4 regions of the Fictibacillus sp. 23RED33 genome follow, and region 1 is predicted to be linked to each of the others. Evidence: riboswitches for the same ligand, from Rfam matches in the RefSeq annotation. Region 1 holds a riboswitch; each other region holds the start of a gene.
What was found. Region 1 has a riboswitch for S-adenosylmethionine ahead of IHV09_RS08455 (sulfite oxidase-like oxidoreductase). Riboswitches for the same ligand answer to the same signal wherever they lie in the genome.
Positions count from the first base shown of each region.

Region 2: linked by a shared signal. The riboswitch ahead of IHV09_RS17795 (LLM class flavin-dependent oxidoreductase) and the one ahead of IHV09_RS08455 (sulfite oxidase-like oxidoreductase) in region 1 are both predicted to bind S-adenosylmethionine.
Region 3: linked by a shared signal. The riboswitch ahead of IHV09_RS07800 (alpha/beta hydrolase) and the one ahead of IHV09_RS08455 (sulfite oxidase-like oxidoreductase) in region 1 are both predicted to bind S-adenosylmethionine.
Region 4: linked by a shared signal. The riboswitch ahead of IHV09_RS01590 (PLP-dependent aspartate aminotransferase family protein) and the one ahead of IHV09_RS08455 (sulfite oxidase-like oxidoreductase) in region 1 are both predicted to bind S-adenosylmethionine.

Region 1 is NZ_JACZDX010000002.1:1,768-6,287, reverse strand. Features, by position in the region: gene IHV09_RS08465 (S8 family peptidase) at 1-907, shown strand, start outside; gene IHV09_RS08460 (hypothetical protein) at 1,326-1,541, shown strand; SAM riboswitch class I at 1,606-1,713, shown strand; gene IHV09_RS08455 (sulfite oxidase-like oxidoreductase) at 1,817-2,485, shown strand; gene IHV09_RS08450 (hypothetical protein) at 2,516-2,806, opposite strand; gene IHV09_RS08445 (hypothetical protein) at 2,984-3,175, shown strand; gene IHV09_RS08440 (vWA domain-containing protein) at 3,227-4,520, opposite strand, start outside.
Region 2 is NZ_JACZDX010000006.1:145,376-149,895, reverse strand. Features, by position in the region: gene IHV09_RS17805 (DUF817 domain-containing protein) at 1-632, opposite strand, end outside; gene IHV09_RS17800 (acyl-CoA dehydrogenase family protein) at 755-1,912, opposite strand; SAM riboswitch class I at 2,196-2,307, opposite strand; SAM riboswitch class I at 2,462-2,563, shown strand; gene IHV09_RS17795 (LLM class flavin-dependent oxidoreductase) at 2,681-4,072, shown strand; gene IHV09_RS17790 (MetQ/NlpA family ABC transporter substrate-binding protein) at 4,101-4,520, shown strand, end outside.
Region 3 is NZ_JACZDX010000001.1:1,502,272-1,506,791, reverse strand. Features, by position in the region: gene IHV09_RS07810 (GerAB/ArcD/ProY family transporter) at 1-320, opposite strand, end outside; gene IHV09_RS07805 (spore germination protein) at 337-1,848, opposite strand; SAM riboswitch class I at 2,007-2,125, shown strand; gene IHV09_RS07800 (alpha/beta hydrolase) at 2,234-3,073, shown strand; SAM riboswitch class I at 3,087-3,206, shown strand; gene IHV09_RS07795 (MetQ/NlpA family ABC transporter substrate-binding protein) at 3,335-4,156, shown strand; gene modB (molybdate ABC transporter permease subunit) at 4,478-4,520, shown strand, end outside.
Region 4 is NZ_JACZDX010000001.1:295,709-300,228, forward strand. Features, by position in the region: gene IHV09_RS01580 (nitroreductase family protein) at 1-604, shown strand, start outside; gene IHV09_RS01585 (hypothetical protein) at 844-1,953, shown strand; SAM riboswitch class I at 2,130-2,245, shown strand; gene IHV09_RS01590 (PLP-dependent aspartate aminotransferase family protein) at 2,429-4,219, shown strand; gene IHV09_RS01595 (aliphatic sulfonate ABC transporter substrate-binding protein) at 4,378-4,520, shown strand, end outside.

The DNA.
Region 1 (4,520 bases):
CAAGAACTATGAAAATCTTGACTCTGTTGAGTATGCGGAACCTAACTTAACGTTCCATGCAAGCTATGTACCAAACGATCCTGCTTATCAAAGTCAGCAATATGCGCCACAAAAAGTAGGAGCTGAGCAAGCTTGGGATACTACGCAGAGCTCTTCCTCTGTAAAAATTGCAGTAATTGACACAGGCGTTGACTATAACCACCCAGACCTTGCTGGAAAAGTCATTAAAGGTGCCGACTATGTAGATGACGATAACGATCCATTGGATGAAAACGAGCACGGTACACACGTTGCGGGTATCGCGGCTGCGAACACAAATAACGGTGTGGGAATCGCGGGTCTTGCTCCAAAAGCTTCTATTCTAGCAGTTCGTGTTCTTGATGCGAACGGCAGTGGATCACTCGATGACGTCGCTCAAGGCATTCGTTACGCAGCTGATCAAGGTGCGCAAGTTATCAATTTAAGTCTTGGTGGAGCAGGCGGCACACAGACTCTTCAATCCGCAGTTGATTATGCATGGGGCAAAGGTTCTGTAGTCATTGCTGCTGCAGGAAATGAGGGTGTATCTTCTCCTAGCTACCCTGCTTATTATACGAACGCGATTGCAGTTGCGGCTACCGATCAAAACGACCGTAAAGCTTCATTCTCAAACTTCGGTACGTGGGTTGATATCGCAGCGCCAGGTGTTAACATCTATTCAACAACACCAAATAACCAGTATGCGAGTTTCTCAGGAACGTCTATGGCATCACCAGTTGTTGCGGGTGTAGCAGGACTTCTTGCGGCTCAAGGTAAGAGTGCTTCTCAAATCCGTGCAGCGCTTGAAAACACAGCTGATCCTGTATCCGGAACAGGCAGCCAGTTCCAAAACGGACGCGTAAATGCAGCGGCGGCTGTTCAGCAGTAATTGATATAAATAAAAATGTTCCCAAACCTCTGGAAGTTAGTGTTTATAACTTCTGGAGGTTTTTTATTTTCCTTTTTTCATAGATGCTGTTAACGACTGTTATCCACACTTAACAACTAAATTGCATTTGTTAAAACTCCCTTCTTCATGAAGACAATTTCTGTAGAGTTAATGCATTTTTGTTCATTTGCTTCTTCGAGAAGTTGATTGGAGTGTAAGGTGCGAGACTCCTGCGGGACAGGTGGGCAGGTGAGACACTTAAGAGTGAAACGAACAAATGTGGCTCACCGCCTGCCCCGCGGAAAGCGAGCAACCTGGAGCGGAAATCAACCTCTATCTTAAACATCGATGAATACGAAAACAGCTTTCATGAAAAACTGTTAACAGAAACATCTGTAAGATGCGGAGGATTTCAGCTATGTTTGGTCTTGGTAAAGGTAAGCAAAAGAAAAAAACGTCTCAAGGTTCTGGCAAGAGTGAGTCGACTGAATCAGAAAAAAGGCAGAGTGAAAAGGAAGCCGAAGAAAAAATCGTCTACTTTTTCTTGATCAGTACAGCGGTTTTTGGCGTTGTCGTTCTGTATCTAGGCATTTCTCGCGAGATGTCTTTTGTGGCTGATCTCATTTCAAGTTGATTTTTCATGTCCTGAATGTATAATAGTTGTAACTTACATATCGTTTTTAAGCCGATTAATCGGTCTCTTATTTCGAGCAGGCGGAGGGAATTAGCCCTATGAAGCCCGGCAACCACCTATTTTGTTAGGCACGGTGCTACATCTAACAGTTTTACAGACTGAAAGATAAGAGGATGTGAACACAACCACTCGTCCTCTTTTTTTATAAAAGATGGCGTTTTTTGTTTTTGCTACCTCAAATGGAATCAATCGTATTAAAGAAAGGGTGTTCATTTATGGACCTTAACAAAGCGGATCGCATTAAAAAGATGCGTGTCCCACAAGTCGATGAAAAACTAGGAAACCGCTTGCCTCCTGGGCAGGTTGAAACAAAAAAGTTCCCTATTCTTCATGAGGGGGAGGTTCCTGTTTACGATATGAAAAAATGGTCGTTATCTGTAGAAGGACTCGTAGGAAAACGTGTCGAATTTAGTTTTGAAGACATCATGAAGATGCCTCAAACGACAGTAGTACGAGATATTCACTGTGTGACGAGATGGTCACGGTTCGACAATGCGTTTGAAGGTGTTAAATTTACGGACTTTTTAAAGCACTTTGATGTGGATCCAAAAGCAAAGTATGTGATGGTCCACGCTGATTACGATTATACGACGAATGTTCCTCTCCAAGATTTGTTGCGAGACGATGTCATTCTTGCGCACTCTTTTGACGGCAAGCCGTTAACGGAAAAGCATGGATTTCCGCTGCGTCTCATCGTTCCGCATCTTTATTTTTGGAAAAGTGCAAAGTGGATTCGTAAGTTCGAGTTCTTAGAAGAGGATCAGCCAGGCTTTTGGGAGCAAAACGGCTTTCATATGTATGGCGATCCGTTTAAAGAAGAACGATTTTCGAGCGATGAATTTGAGATGCCTGAAGATGAGTGGAAAAAGAAAGAGTATGATTGATCCCAAATGAAAAATTAGGGGGAAGTCCGTTTATTTTCTTCCCCTCAGCATTTTAATCTCATTTTTTAACGCTGTAATCTGATCTTGGATGTCTTTCATCTGAGCTTCTTGTTCTTGCTGGTCTTTTAGATCCTGCGCTTGATCGAGGTACACTTGTCTGAGAGCGATCGCTGCACTGAACGTAGCTAGAAAATCCCCCGCGGTCACAAGCGTTGAAGCGAGTAAGGCGAGTTCTGCAGCAAACGTGGTACCATCTTTATTATTTGCTAAATATTCTTCTTCTGCTTCTGCTAAAATGACGTCTACTACACGTTGATTCACATCATTCACTCCTAACACCTGAATTAGTAATACTATATGCGTTTGCCCTATTTGCGGTGCCCGATGTTATCCTTCATATCCCGATTTTCGAACACATAAAAATTCGGCTTTTTTCGTGAATTGTTCTTAATGTATAGGCATTTTGTCCGATATTATCCTTACTAGGGAGGTTTGGCGATGGAACAATGGCTGTCTTTTCGTATTCCGTTCGATATCATTTCCATTTACATCTTACTTGCCGCGATTATTGTGGTCGGCATATTTTCAAGCGTACTTCGAACAGCCTTACCAGAATGGTCTGTCAGGATCTTTAGCTACACGGGGTTTGTTGGAGTAATCTTTGCTTGGCTGAAGCTATTGGAGTATTGATACATACATAAAAAACGCCTTGGGGTGAGCTGACCCAGGCGTTTTGGCGTTTTATAAAGATTTGAAAAGTAGCTTACGAAGTACGGGCATCAGATAGTCGACAAGCTCTGAAGCACTTGGCACAACTACATTTTGCGGACCATAGATATTCTGCATCAACTTCTCTTCTTCCTCTGTGATCTCTCCGTTTGCGATGAACATACCAATCGTTTCGATCCCAAGCTTTCTTGTACGAGTAACCGCTTCGTGTGTATCGAGTACGCCATGCGATTCATAATCGAAAGCCGCTGGTTCACCGTCTGAGAAAACGAGCAGAATCTTTTGCTGCTCTGGTCGTTTTGCCAGCTCTTCTCCCATACGTCGGATGGAATATCCGTCACGGTTATCTTCTTGTGGTTCGAGCTGTATGATCGGCGCTCCCGATTGATGCAGAGAGTTACGATAGGAGATCACTTCATGAAAATAATTCGGTTGATCGTTATTTGAAGCATCTGCTGCATCTTCCCAAAAGCCAACTACAGAATGTGGAATCCGAAGAGCTTTTAACGTTTCATGAAAAAGCACGATCCCCTTTTGCGTTTCTTCCATCTTGTTGAACATAGACGCTGAACAGTCGACGAGGAGCGTGAATGTCGTATCGAGTTCTTGTGGAGATTCCTGCTTTTTCCGGAAAAGCCTTGGATTCTTATCGGTTACGAGTCTCGTAAGCTTCTTTCCAAGTCTTCCAAAGTGCAGATCTTCTCTTGGTGCTGTTCGTTTGTGCTCCATCGTTTTTAAAAAGTTTTGTTTCAGCTGCGAAACGAACGGCGCGATCTCTTGGTTATATTCGTCGTATTGAGCAATCTCGTCGAGGGTTGCCGGTTTTGCTGGCACAAAATGCTCGGTGACATTTTTGTTCACTTCTCCGTACGGGAAGTGGTTTGCAGAGTCAGAACCATTTTGGTTGTTGTCGGTTTCGGCTTCATGCTCGTTTTGAGTGTCGAAGTCGTTGTTGTCTGTACTTTTAGCGCTCGTTTGAACCGATCCGAACACCGCGTCACCACTTTCTGCTTCCCTCGCACCTTCTCCTAACAAATCTGTGTTTGTTCCCTGATCAAGGTCCATTTGTAAAAACGAATCCTGCGGGTCAGATGTTTCATCATGCCAAGAGGAATGAGACTCTTTTTCTTTGTCGTCTTTATCCTTGTCTGAATCTTCATCCTTAGTGATCGTTTTCTTCGTTTTCGTTTCGTTGTTTCGTGTAAGGTCGTCAAAGTTTTGATCGGTCTCACTATTTGTTTGGCTTTTTTGCGACGGGTCACTGAAACTACGGTATGCAGTTTTCATATCGTTTAAGTTTGTGTGT
Region 2 (4,520 bases), on a different contig from region 1:
TACTGCCAGGCTCCGAGAAACGTTGTAATGTTTTCAGCGATCCAGATAAAAAATCCGATCAACAAAAACGAAAGAAGGATCGGCATTTTATAAACACGTTCGTTGATCGTATAATGAACAACAGTCTTATAAAAGATAGGAAATAAGAGCAGGATTAGAATCCATCTGGCATCAAACAAATAATGATGAGTAAAAAAGTTAAAATAAATCAGTACGCATATCCCAAAAGAAAAGAGGGGATTCGGCCAGCCCTTAATCTGAAGGTCTAACCTCCGCCAGCTTTGGCAAATATAGCTCGCAACACTTGCATACATAAAACCGCTGTAAAGAGGTACACCGTAGATCTTAGAATAAGCCTCTTCAGGATAGCTCCAAGACCCCATGTGAACTTTAAATAGCTCTAGAGCAAGTCCAATCAAGTGAAAGACACAGATGACTTTAAGTTCATCTATCGTTTCAAGTTTCGTTACGATCATGGCAACTTGTGTAAGGAGACAAAGAAGGAGTATGAAATCGTATCGAGGGATGAACGGAATGCTGACGAATTTTGAAAGAGCTAACGCACCAAAGATGATGACTGGAAAGATGCAAGAAAGTGCTTGTAAATAAGTGAATGTAAGAAGCGCTCTCAAATTAAACCACCCTTTTATGAGTTGATATGGAAATATATTGTATCCATAATAACCTATGGTGATCTAAATCTCATCATATAAAAAAATGTTTAGTTTAACATGAATCTGTCAGTTGACTTCTTTTACTTAAGCGCTGCATCCGCTAACGAATAAACGATCGCATCATCTGTTGGTGGATTATGAAGGCCGGCTCTTACATCTCGAAAATGCCGCTGAAGCGGATTTTGTACAGAAAGACTACGAGCCCCAACGATTCTCATCGCGAGATCAACGACCTTGTTCGCACTATTTGTTACAGAATGTTTAACGGCAGCGAGTTCTGTACCTAGATTTTGACGTTGTTCAGGGTGGTTTACCCATTTTTCAGCAACGGCATGAAGGATCGTTCTTGCTTGGAATAGCTCAAGTTCTATCTTACCAATCTTTCTTCTCACCTCTGGTACGTCTGAGATCGGTCCTGATAAAGTGTTAGGGCTATACTCTGACGCAAATTCAATCGCGTAATTCCGCGCTGCTCTTGCGATACCTAGGTACACAGCAGGCACCTGAAGATACCAGCCTTTAGGTATGAGGTTCTTCCCATCCTCTACGCCTAGAAGATTTTCTTTTCGTACATAAACGTCTTTCAAAAGAAGGTCATCACTTTTTGTTCCTCTCATCGAGATGCTGTCCCATGTTTCTTTTACAAAAACCCCTTTATCACGGTGATTCACTAAGAAAAATCCTTTATGATTGGTTTCTGAGATGGTAGCTGTAATGACTGAGTAATCAAGTGCTTCTGCCATAGAAGTAAAAGCTTTACTTCCGTTGATCAGCCATCCATCTGCTTTCTTGTCTGCAGTTGTAGTAGGAATACCGCCTCGAGACGGACTTCCCGTCGCACGCTCTGTTTGTGCCAAGTTAATGAGTGCTTTCTGTTCAACAACTTTTCGGCTGAGATCAGCGAATGCATCTCCGTTCCAGTGACGATTTTCAGCCGCATCTAAAAGAGTACCGAGATGCCAGCCAAGAGAAAGAGCAGTAGGAGCATCTCCCTCGGCTAAATGCTCTTGAATGGTTAAGAATTCAACTAGATTTAATCCTTTACCACCAAATTCTTTTGGGATGGTAAGAGAAAGAAAATCATGATTCTTTAAATCTTGAAAGTTCTCATAAGGAAAAATGCCTTCTTGATCTACATAATCTGCGCGTTTCTTAAACGCTTCTTTCAGTGCTAGAGCAGTATTAATCGCTTCTTCAAAATGATCTATCTCAGTGGCTTTTCTCAAAGGTAAGCTCATAGTTCCCTCCTAAATTTTTTTCAGTAAGGTTTTAGTAGATTGGTTTTGTTATTAGACATCTTAGATAGGTTGATTGGAGCGCAAGGTGCGAGACTCCTGTGGGACAAGCGGTCAGGTGAGACCCTTAAGGGCGCGAAGCGGCAAGGGGCTCACCGATTGCCCCACGGAAAGCGAGCACCTGGAGCGAAAATCATACGCTCACAAGTACAGCGAAGGACACCAAAAATAAAAAAGCCCTCTTTCAAAGACGAAAGAGGACGTAGATTCCATATGCTAACACGCTCTCTCATCTATCAGACATTCAAAAAACATCTGCTGGAAATAGCACCTTTCTTTATAAAAAGCGGTTGCTGCAGGATCGTAGGACCAGTTCCTCCCCTGACTCTTGATAAGATACATTATTTAATTATTAGTCATCACTATAGAGGATAAAGCAAACCACTGTCAACTAAAAACTGATTGTTAAGAAAATTATTTTATTTCTCTAAATTCCATTGACAGTCTATTTTTATTCCTGTATATTTCGTTACTAAATTGAATAATATCGATTCCTTATCGAGAGAGGTGGAGGGACTGGCCCTTTGAAGCCTCGGCAACAACTATTTTTAGGATTGTGCCAATTCCAGCAGGCGAAAGCTTGAAAGATAAGAGGAGATCTATATACGTATGTTTTATTTCGCGTATTTTTTCAACCTCTTCTCATCGCTGAAGAGGTTTTTTTATTTTCTCTTGGAGCGGGTACAAAAAAATCGGATGGAGGAAATTATTTTGGGTAAAGAAATTTTGTTAAACGCGTTTGAGATGACAAGTGCCATGCACAATTCTCATGGTCTTTGGAAGCATCCGGAGAACAAGAGACATAGAAGCTATAAAGATCTGAATTACTGGATCGACTATGCGAAGCTTTTAGAAAGAGGAAAGTTTGACGCTGTATTTTTTGCGGATGTGTTAGGGATTTATGACGTTTATAAACAAAGTAAAGCTCCTTCTATTCGTGATGGGCTTCAAGTTCCATTAAACGATCCGGCACTTCTCGTGTCGGCCATGGCAAGCGTAACAGAGAACCTGTCTTTTGCTGTGACGGTGAGCACAACCTATGAGCAGCCATTTGGCAACGCACGTCGTTTTTCTACGCTAGATCACCTAACGAATGGGCGAATCGCATGGAATGTAGTCACTTCTTACTTGCCGAACGCAGCGAGGAATTTTGGATTGCAGAATATGATCAAGCACGATGAACGGTATAACATCGCGGATGAATATCTGGATGTTTCGTATAAGCTTTGGGAGAGCAGCTGGGAAGATGGAGCAGTTGTAGAAGATGTTGAAAACAATAAATTAGTGGATCCCGGTAAGGTACATGAGATCAATCATGAGGGGCAATACTTCAGCGTTGAAGGACCTCACTTGAGCGAGCCTTCTTTCCAGCGGACACCTGTGATCTACCAAGCGGGAACGTCTGAGCGTGGACGAGACTTTGCGGCCAAGCATGCTGAATGTATTTTTGTAGGTGGTCCAACGCCAGAGAGAATTCGATTTTATGCTGACGATATCCGTAAGCTCGCTGCAAAACAAGGCCGAAATCCAGAAAACATTAAGATCTTTTCTTTTTTAAACGTGGTGGTAGGAAGAACGACAGAGGAAGCCGAGGAAAAATTCAATGAGTATGCAAGTGTTTGGAGTGCCGATGCTGCAAAAGCTCAATATGGAGCAAGTGGATATGATATCGCGGAATATGAAGATTTAGATCCGGAACTTCCATTCTCGTACAATAAATCAACAGAAGGCGGACATTATAAGGCCGCTACCCTCACTACGGATGCTCCTAAACCGTTAACAGTAGGAGAGGTATTGAATCGCTTCGAGTCACCTGACAAAGGTAGTTTTATAGTCGGCAATCCAGAAGAGGTAGCGGATGGGATACAAAAGCAGTTTGAAGAGTCTGGGGTGGATGGTTTCAACCTTAATCACCTCGTAACACCAGGAGACTTAGAAGCTTTCGTGGAGCTTGTTGTACCTGTTCTTCAAGAAAGAGGACTCTATAAAAAAGAGTACAACAGTGGCACGCTTCGTGAGAAACTATTCTCACCCGGACAGCCGCTGCTGCCAAACGATCATCCTGCAGCTAGATTTAGACCGGTGCTAACGGAAAGTAAATAAATAGAGAGTGAGTGAGGAGAGAAAACATATGAAACGATTTAACATATTTCTTACAGCAGCTTTATTAATCGGCGTTTTAGCGGGATGTGGCGCTTCGGGTGAAAAAGAAAGTAAAGAGATCACGCTCGGCGCAACCGTGCCTTACAGCGACATGCTTGAAAAAGGCGTGAAGCCATACCTAGAGAAAAAAGGATACAGCGTTGAAGTGAAAGAGTTTAATGATTATGTACAACCGAACATCTCTTTAAAGAGCGGTTCGCTAGATGCAAACCTGTTTCAGCATAAAGTGTACATGGACGCTTTTTCAGAAGAGAATGATATGAAACTAGCTTCAGTTGTTACCGTACCCACTGCACCAATCGGTATCTATTCTAAAAAATTCAAGTCTATAGACGAGATCAAGCATGGAAGTACGGTTTCACTAGCCAATGATCCTACGAATTTAGCA
Region 3 (4,520 bases), on a different contig from region 1:
TAAGTCCTAAGTACGGTTAGAATCGTAGAACTAAAATAAATCAAGAGAAGAAAACTTAATGCGCCGCCAATCCATCTGCCGAACAAGTTTCTATGGACGCCAATGATATCAGCGTTCTCTTTTGAAAGAACACGATAGATCATCCAGATCAGCGCATTAAATGAAAGACCTCCGATGATTACAGAAATCCATGCATCATGTCCTGCTGATTTAGCGATATAACGCTCAAATCCTAGAATTCCCACTCCAATCTGCATGGTTGTAACCATATAAAAAGCCATATAAGGTGATATCTGCTTGTTTTCACTGATCTGAGACATACATACCCCTCATTTTTTAGTCCTCAATGTCATGCTTTGCTGTTGCCCGCTTTTTATTCATCCTTGCCTTATCCTGTGGTCTTAATAAAGATGGTCGGCTATTTTGCATACTGAACGGCAGTCGTACAAGAGCATCTTTTAGATCATTTGCACGAAGCGGATATAATGGTGCGATATAAGGTCTTCCTAGAGATGTTAGTTTCAGCAGATGAGAAACGATAAAAGCGAAACAGATACCAACACCTAGAACCCCTAAAAACTGGGCAAACAATAAAAAGGGAAAACGCAATAAACGAATCGTGTTACTCATCTGATAGACAGGTGTTGTAAAAGAAGCAAGAGCGGCTAAAGCAACAATGATTAACAAAACGTTACTTGTTAATCCTGCTTGTACCGCTGCCGTTCCGATAACGATACCTCCTACAATACCGATTGTTTGACCGACCTTAGAAGGCAGCCTGGCACCAGCTTCTCGAAGCAACTCGATGGAAAGTTCTAGTACGATAGCTTCCAGTATAGGTGGGAAAGGAATATCATTACGTGAAGCAACGAGTGTAGCTAGTAGATTTTCCGGAATCATTTCATAATGAAACGTTAATACTGCTACATACAGAGGCGTTGATAACACGGAAAACATGACAGCCATGAGTCGAATCAATCGAAAGGCAGAAGCGAGCGTCCAATTTAGAAAATAGTCTTCGAAAGCGGAGAAAAATTCCACGATGGTTGTTGGACCCGTTAACGCATGGGGAGATCCGTCAGCCATAATCGCCACTTTTCCTTCAGATAAAACACTCGCTACCCGGTCTGGCCGCTCTGTATCAATGAGCTGTGGAAAAGGAGAGTTCTCATTGTCGGAGATCATTTGATTGATATAAGAACTATCTACAATATGATCGTACTCGATATCATTGACTCGCTGAATCGCCGTGTTCACATTTTCTTCATCCGCGATTCCGTCGATATAAATGATGGCTACTCTCGTTTTTGAGAGTTTCCCAACCCGTACTTCCTTAACTGTGAATTCAGGAATAGGAAGTCGTTTACGAATAAGATTTAAATTTGTGTCTAATGATTCAACAAAAGCTTCCTTTGGACCTACAACGCTAAACTCAGTTTCAGGGATAGAAATCTGCCTGTTTTCGGTCGATAGACTTGGAACAAGCAATCCTTCCGGGTCCTCTTTATTCATTTGAATAAGAATAAACCCCTCTGTTACTTTGTTAGCGATGTCATGCACATCATTCGTTTTGACCATCCCATCTAACGGCAAATGCTTTTGTATGTCATCTAAGTTCTTTAATTGAATGTCTGTTATATAGGGTAATAAATCCCGATGAACAAATTCGGGATTTACAAGTGTTTTATAATAAGAGATATAAAATGTGCTGAGTGATGATTGCTTAACGGTAGAAAAGTCTGCTGAAGCTCTTAGCTTTTTCATGAGCTCTGGGAATGTCAATGTACCTTTTGTAGGATCTGTATTTGATTCTTGTTGTTTTTTCTTTTTCTTCTTAAAAAATATCATTGAAATCACCCGTTCGTTGTTACGTCATGAACTACTACATTTCTTTATCATCTCCTCGTCATTTAATAATATTCTGTTGGCAAACTTGATCATGGTTTGTTTTTTTATTGACAACAATTAGCAAGTAGCCTATGATTATCCTTAAATTAATAATGAAACTCTTATTAAGAGCAGGCGGAGGGAATTAGCCCAATGAAGCCCGGCAACCATCGGATGAACTATGTTTTGACCGAAACGGTGCTAAATCTAACAGCAGTTTTTTGCTGAGAGATGAGAGAACGAACGGATTTTATGTATGGAACCGTGTTCTCTAAGGGAACACGGTTTTTTTGCGTTTATCATACTGGTTAAGTGAATTTCAATAGAGAGAAAAGGAGTGGGTGATATGGTTATGTCGAATTGTATATGGTGGAAAGACAGAAAATTGGCTCACACCATTCATTTTCCTAATTGGAGTGGTGAAGGTGAAGAGAAGTTTCCGCTAATCATTATTTGTCACGGTTTTACGAGTACACGAATTGGTGTAGATCGTCTGTTTGTTAAAACGGCTCAAGAACTCGTTAAACTAGGGTTTGCTGTATTGAGATTTGACTATGCTGGCTGTGGTGAGAGTGAAGGGGAATATGGAGATAATGAGTTTGCTTGTTTTATCGATCAGACGAAGGAAATTATTTCTTTTGGTAGCAAACTACCTAACATTGATCAAAATGCAATAACGTTAATCGGTCATAGTTTAGGTGGTGCGGTAGCGATTTGCACTGTAGCTGATGATGATAGGATTGGGAATGTGATCACTTGGTCTGCAGTAGGGAATCCATTTGAAGATATTAAAGAAATAGTTGGTTATAACGGAGAGCACCCCGTGATTGATCATCTAGGGTATGCGATAACCGAAGAATTTTTACTTTCGCTTCAAGCTTATTCACCGTTAGAAGACATCAAACAGTTTCGTGGTAACGCACTGTTCATCCATGGCTCGGACGATCCAGTTATATCTTCAAGATATTGCTCTCACTATTTTGAAGAATCAAGAAAGAGGAAAATTGGTAGAAGCTCAATAGTACTAATAGAGGGTGCCAATCATACGTATTCTTCAATTGTCCATTTCGATAAATTAATTTCTTCTACTTCTGAATGGTTAGTAAAGAATGTTAAAGTTTCTGTTCAGAATAATTTGAAAAAAGTGTTTGACATTTTACAAAATTCCTGTGATAATACAAAGTAATTTGATAGGAATACTCTTATTAAGAGCAGGTGGAGGGAATTAGCCCTATGAAACCCGGCAACCATTCATGTTGAATAATAATCAATATGAAAACGGTGCTAAATCTAACAGTGGTCACACTGAGAGATGAGAGGATTATCGGAATCGTTTTCGAGAAGCCTTCTGTCTCTGTTATGAGAACAGGAGGTTTTTTTGTACCACCTCTTAAAGAGCATCTTTTATCAAAGAACTTATAGAAACTAAAGGATAGGGGATCAGATCATGAAAAGAATCATCCAAGTATTACTCGCAAGTTTCGCAGTATTTTTATTAGCGGCTTGTGGCTCATCAACAAGTGGTGGAGAGAAAACAGAAAAGCTAGTGATTGGAGCATCAAATGTACCACACGCAGAAATTTTAGAGGAAGCGAAGCCGCTTTTAGAGGATAAAGGCATTGAATTAGAAATCGTTAAATTCCAAGATTATATCTTACCGAATAAGTCTTTATATGAAAAAGAAATTGATGCGAACTATTTTCAGCACATTCCATATCTAACACAGCAAGTGAAAGATAATCCGAAGTATAAATTTGAAAATGCAGGAGCTGTTCACTTAGAGCCGATGGGCGTTTATTCGAAGAGACATAAGTCATTAAAAGACCTACCAGAAGGCGGGAAGGTTATCTTAAGTAATTCAATTGCTGAGCACGGGCGTATCTTGTCAATCTTTGAAGCAGAGGGACTGATCAAACTAAAAGAAGGAAAGGGCTACGAAGCGCAAATAAGCGATATTGTAGAAAATCCGAAAAACTTAGAGTTTGTGGCAGACATTGATCCAGGGCTGTTGACTAAAGCATACGAGAATGATGAAGGCGATGCGATTGTGATCAACACAAATTATGCAATCGATGCGGATTTGAACCCGAAGAAAGATTCCATCGCACTTGAAGGTTCAGATTCACCATTTGCGAATATTATCACAGTTCGTGAAGGCGACAAAGAGAAGAAATCTATCAAAACCTTGTTAGAAGTGCTTCATTCGAAAGAAATTACCGATTTTATTGATAAAGAGTACAAAGGTTCAGTGCTAGCTGTTAAAGAATAAGAATAAGGATGAATGAGCTGACTAGATGAGTGAAATCCACTCATCTAAGCAGCTTTTTTCATTTACAGATGTTTTAAGGCATCCGATGAACACCTTTTTTTGAATATTAAGTCTAAATAAGAAAAATTAAGTCTTACTCAGAAAAATTAAGTCGTTCTGATCATCAATTAAGTCAAACTAGACATGAATTAAGTCTAAACTCAAAAATAAAGGCCGTTCGACAATATCAGCATCTTTCATCACCAACAATTGGCGATATGATATGATGAAGACAGATGAATACAACATATAAATCAATGGAATAAGCGGGTGGAAAAAGAAATGGCAATAGATTTTTGGTCACCTGTCAAACTATCACTTGGCA
Region 4 (4,520 bases), on a different contig from region 1:
TGTCCGAAAGTTTACGGATGAAGCAGTTGCTGAAGTAGACATTCATGAAATCATGGATTGCGCCCGCTATGCGCCGAGCGACACGAACTCACAAACGTGGGAATTTATCGTGATCCGAAACAAAGATAAAGTAAAGAAAATTGAAGAGATGACGTGGGATGCTATTCATAAATTGGCTGCAAGAGCTGAAGAGAACGGCAAAACGAAGGAAGCAAAATTGCTGACGCGCTCTTTCGGCCCTTATGCAACGGCGTTCTCTGGAGCACCTGTGCTGATCATCTGTTTAGCCACTCCTTACGAATCTAAGTTTCGTGAAAAAATATTTGATCCGATCGAACTTGCCGAAGAATCAGTCTGGGAAGAAGAAGGAATCAAGAGCAGCTGCTTGGCGATTCAAAACTTGATGCTCGCAGCCCATGCGCGCGGACTAGGGACTTGCCCGATGACTGGTCCCGTATTGCTTGCGCAAGATGCGATTCGAGACTTTTTAGAAATTCCGTCTAAGAAACAGATCAACATGGTTATTTCACTTGGACATCCACAAGATCAACCGAAAAAACTCGCAAGAAAAGCTGTAGAAGAAATCGTCACATATGTAGATTGATGACAATTGGTTCTGTAAAATTCTTAAAAAGCTCGTCCAGCGGGTGACAAGCACACTGGACGAGCGCTATATGAAAAGTGCAAGGATCACCGCTTTGAAATGCCCCCTTGAACCCCTCTCATACCCCTCTATAAGACTTCAGACCTACAATTAATCTTAAGAAAAAAGGATTTTTTTCGACATATACCGAATATATGTTTCATGTAACGTATTTTCAATTATAGAAAGAGGAACTTCTTATGAAAGAGACATTTGACTTGATTGATTATGCACTGCAAAAAAGTGGATTAGAGGAACTTAAAGATCCGACTCAGGTTCAGTATTTAGGTGAAGGGGCTTGGCATCTTGCTTATCTTGTTCAGCTGCGCACTGGAGATGCTGTGGTTGTTCGTTTTCCGAAAACAGAGGCGTATGGAAAGAACGTTGAGTTTGATGAAGAAGCCATGCACTCAGAATATGCAGCGACTAGAGCATACTATGAGCTAGCAAACCAAGTTAAACCGGGAATCTGCCCTGACTTTTTCAATTATCATGTAGAAAAAGGCAGAACGTTTACCGTGGAATCTTATGCAGGAAAAGCAATCAAACTAGATCAACTAACGGTTGTAGAAGCGTTTCATATTGGAGCGGAAGTTGGTGAGTTCTTTCGCAAGATGAATACTGCACATCATGGCTTAAAAGGGTTTGGTTATCTCTCATGGAACGGTAAACATATTGCGGGCAAATTTCAATCAGATGTTTCAGAATCTATGAAAGAAGAAAACAATGAATACATAGATGATTTCAAGAAATTTATAGAAACGTATGAGGGGGCCATTTCTTCATTAGCTTTAGTAGACCTACAAGCTTGCATGGAGGATAGAGAGATTACGGATCATACGGTTGTACTTACTAATCAAGATACATCTCCAGAGAATATATTGCTGCATTCAGATGGCACTGTCTGTTTGATTGATCCTGTACCAATCTTATATAGCGGAGATTCGCTTGCTGGGAATTTTCTTAATAATTATCGGACGTTGTTTCCAACATTTTTTAATGCACCGCGTTATGCACGACATGAATTTGATCGCTTTGAAGACCGTTTGAAAAGAATAGCTGACGGATTTTTAGAAGGTTATTCTAACGGAGATCTAGATGTAAAGCGTCGAGTGAAACAAGAAGAGTTTATTCAACTTACGGATCTAACTGTAACTCATTGGCAACTACTTCAGATTGATGAATTATCGTCCGAACAGAAAATTCGTTATGGAGAAAGAGAAGCCATTGCCAATCGAATAGCGGAACTTGTAAAAAAAATCGAAGAGTTTCAATGGTTTGATGAAAAAAGTGGAACAAAGTTAGCATAACCGGCATAGCATGGGCATAATCTTAATTCAAAGCTGACAGTTGAACACTCATTCTGTTGTAATACTTTTATGATTTTTCAAAAAACGGTTGACTTTCTAAAACATCTTACTCTATAATCCTATTCAAGAACAAAGTAAACATCAGCACGTTAATGTGTTAAACATAATTTGAATATCTCTTATCCAGAGAGGCGGAGGGACTAGGCCCGATGAAGCCCGGCAACCAACAAACCACATTTGGTTTGGAAAGGTGCCAATTCCTACAGATCTTTTTTGATCTGAAAGATAAGAGGAGGACCAAAACCCTCTTCTTAGGAAGGGGGTTTTTCTTTTTCCCCTTATCATACTTCAAGCACAACATCACTTAGTCACTTATTTCATTTTAAAAATTGAATATAGCAAAAGGGAAAAGCATTATTCTTTATCCCTAGTTTTCCTATAGATTTTATTTGAATAATGAGAAGGAGCGATTATAATGACAAAATCTTTTGACGGATACGATATTGAAACATTGCTATTACATGGGGGCCAAGCGCCTGACCCAACGACAGGATCACGAGCGGTACCTGTCTATCAAACTACTTCCTATGTTTTTTCTGATACAGACCATGCGCAAAGCCTTTTCGCGCTTGATGAGCCAGGAAACATCTACAGCCGAATCGGAAATCCAACTGTTGATGTTTTTGAGAAAAGAGTTGCACTTCTAGAAGATGGTGTTGCAGCTGTAGCTACTTCTTCTGGCATGTCAGCTATCGCGCTTGCCATCTTAAACATCGCACACGCAGGAGACGAAATTATTGCAGCTACGAATCTATACGGAGGTACTTACAACCTATTTTCTACTACTCTTCCGAAATACGGAATCAACGTAAAGTTTGTTGATGCAGAGGATCCAGAGAACTTCCGAAACGCGGTTACTCCAAACACGAAAGCATTTTTTGCTGAAACGATCGGGAACCCCAGTCTTAACGTATTAGATATTGAGGCAGTGGCAGATATTGCGCATGAAAACGATGTACCTCTAATTATCGATAATACATTTGCAACACCATATGTCACAAAGCCAATAAGCTTTGGAGCGGACATCGTAATCCACTCAGCTACAAAATGGATCGGCGGACATGGAACCGCAATTGGCGGTGTTGTAGTGGATGGAGGACGCTTTAATTGGAATTCAGATAAATACCCAGGATTCACTGAGCCAGATAACAGCTATAACGGATTAAGATACGCGAATGATTTTGGAACATTGGCTTTCGCGACTAAATTACGCGTTCAGCTTTTACGAGATTTCGGAGCTTGTTTAAGTCCACACAATGCATTTCTCCTTTTACAAGGTTTAGAAACACTGCATCTACGAGTGGAAAAACATGCGAAGAACGCACAAGAAGTAGCAGAGCATCTGGAAAAACATCCAGCAGTAGATTGGGTTTCATATCCTGGTCTTTCTTCGCACAGAAGTCATGAGCTTGCGAAAAAATATTTAAGCAACGGTTTTGGTTCGATCGTAAACTTTGGAATTAAAGGCGGGCGTGATGCAGGACGTAAGGTCATTAACAACATCTCATTATGGTCACATGTTGCAAATGTTGGTGATGCAAAATCATTGATTATCCACCCTGCTTCTACCACTCATCAACAGCTGAGCGGAGACGAATTAGTAGCAACAGGCGTAACAGAAGAACTTATTCGGTTATCGATCGGACTTGAATCCGTAAAAGATCTTACGAATGATCTTGATCGTGCGATACAAACGGCTACAGGAATCGGAGCGGATAAAACAGAGATCACGATTAATGACGAAGGTGTCATTCGTTGGGCATTGCAATCATCACTTTATAGAGCAGTTGAGAATGGACAGGAAATTCAACGACCTAAGACGCTAGCGATCGTGGGACTCAGTTCCAATCCTGCAAGACCTAGCCATCGATTAGCTAGAAAGATGCAGCGACTTGGCTATAAGATCGTTCCTGTTAATCCAAGAGAAACCGAAGTGCTTGATGAAAAAGCGTATCCAGATTTAAAATCCATTCCGTTTCCGATAGATGTTGTTCAAGTATTTAGAAGTCCAGAAGCAGCGATCGAGCTCGCAAAAGAAGCAGCGATCACACAACCAAAAGTGTTCTGGCTGCAAGAAGGTGTCATCTCACCAGAGGCTGCAAAAATCGCGAAAGAAGCTGGTATTGATGTGGTGCATAACAGATGCACGTATAAAGAAGCACAACGACTAAGAGGTACCATTTCAACGTATGCGTGTGAACTTTAAAAATAGAGATAGCTGATTCATTTTTAGGTTTTGCTTTAATGCTTCTTTGCTTGTTGATTGTAGTGCAAGGTGTGAGACTCCTGGAACGGGAGTCAACGACTTTCAAGAGTAACTCAAAAAATAGCCATACAAAAAGAGAGAAACGTGGAGGGAAATACATGATGAAGATTTGGCAAAAAGCAGCACTGGCTTTAAGCATAGCAGGCGCTTTAGTGTTAGCGGGCTGTTCCAGCAGTGCTAAAGAAGGTGAGAAGCCGGAGAAGATTAGACTTGATTATGCCTTTTACTCTCCAACAAGTCT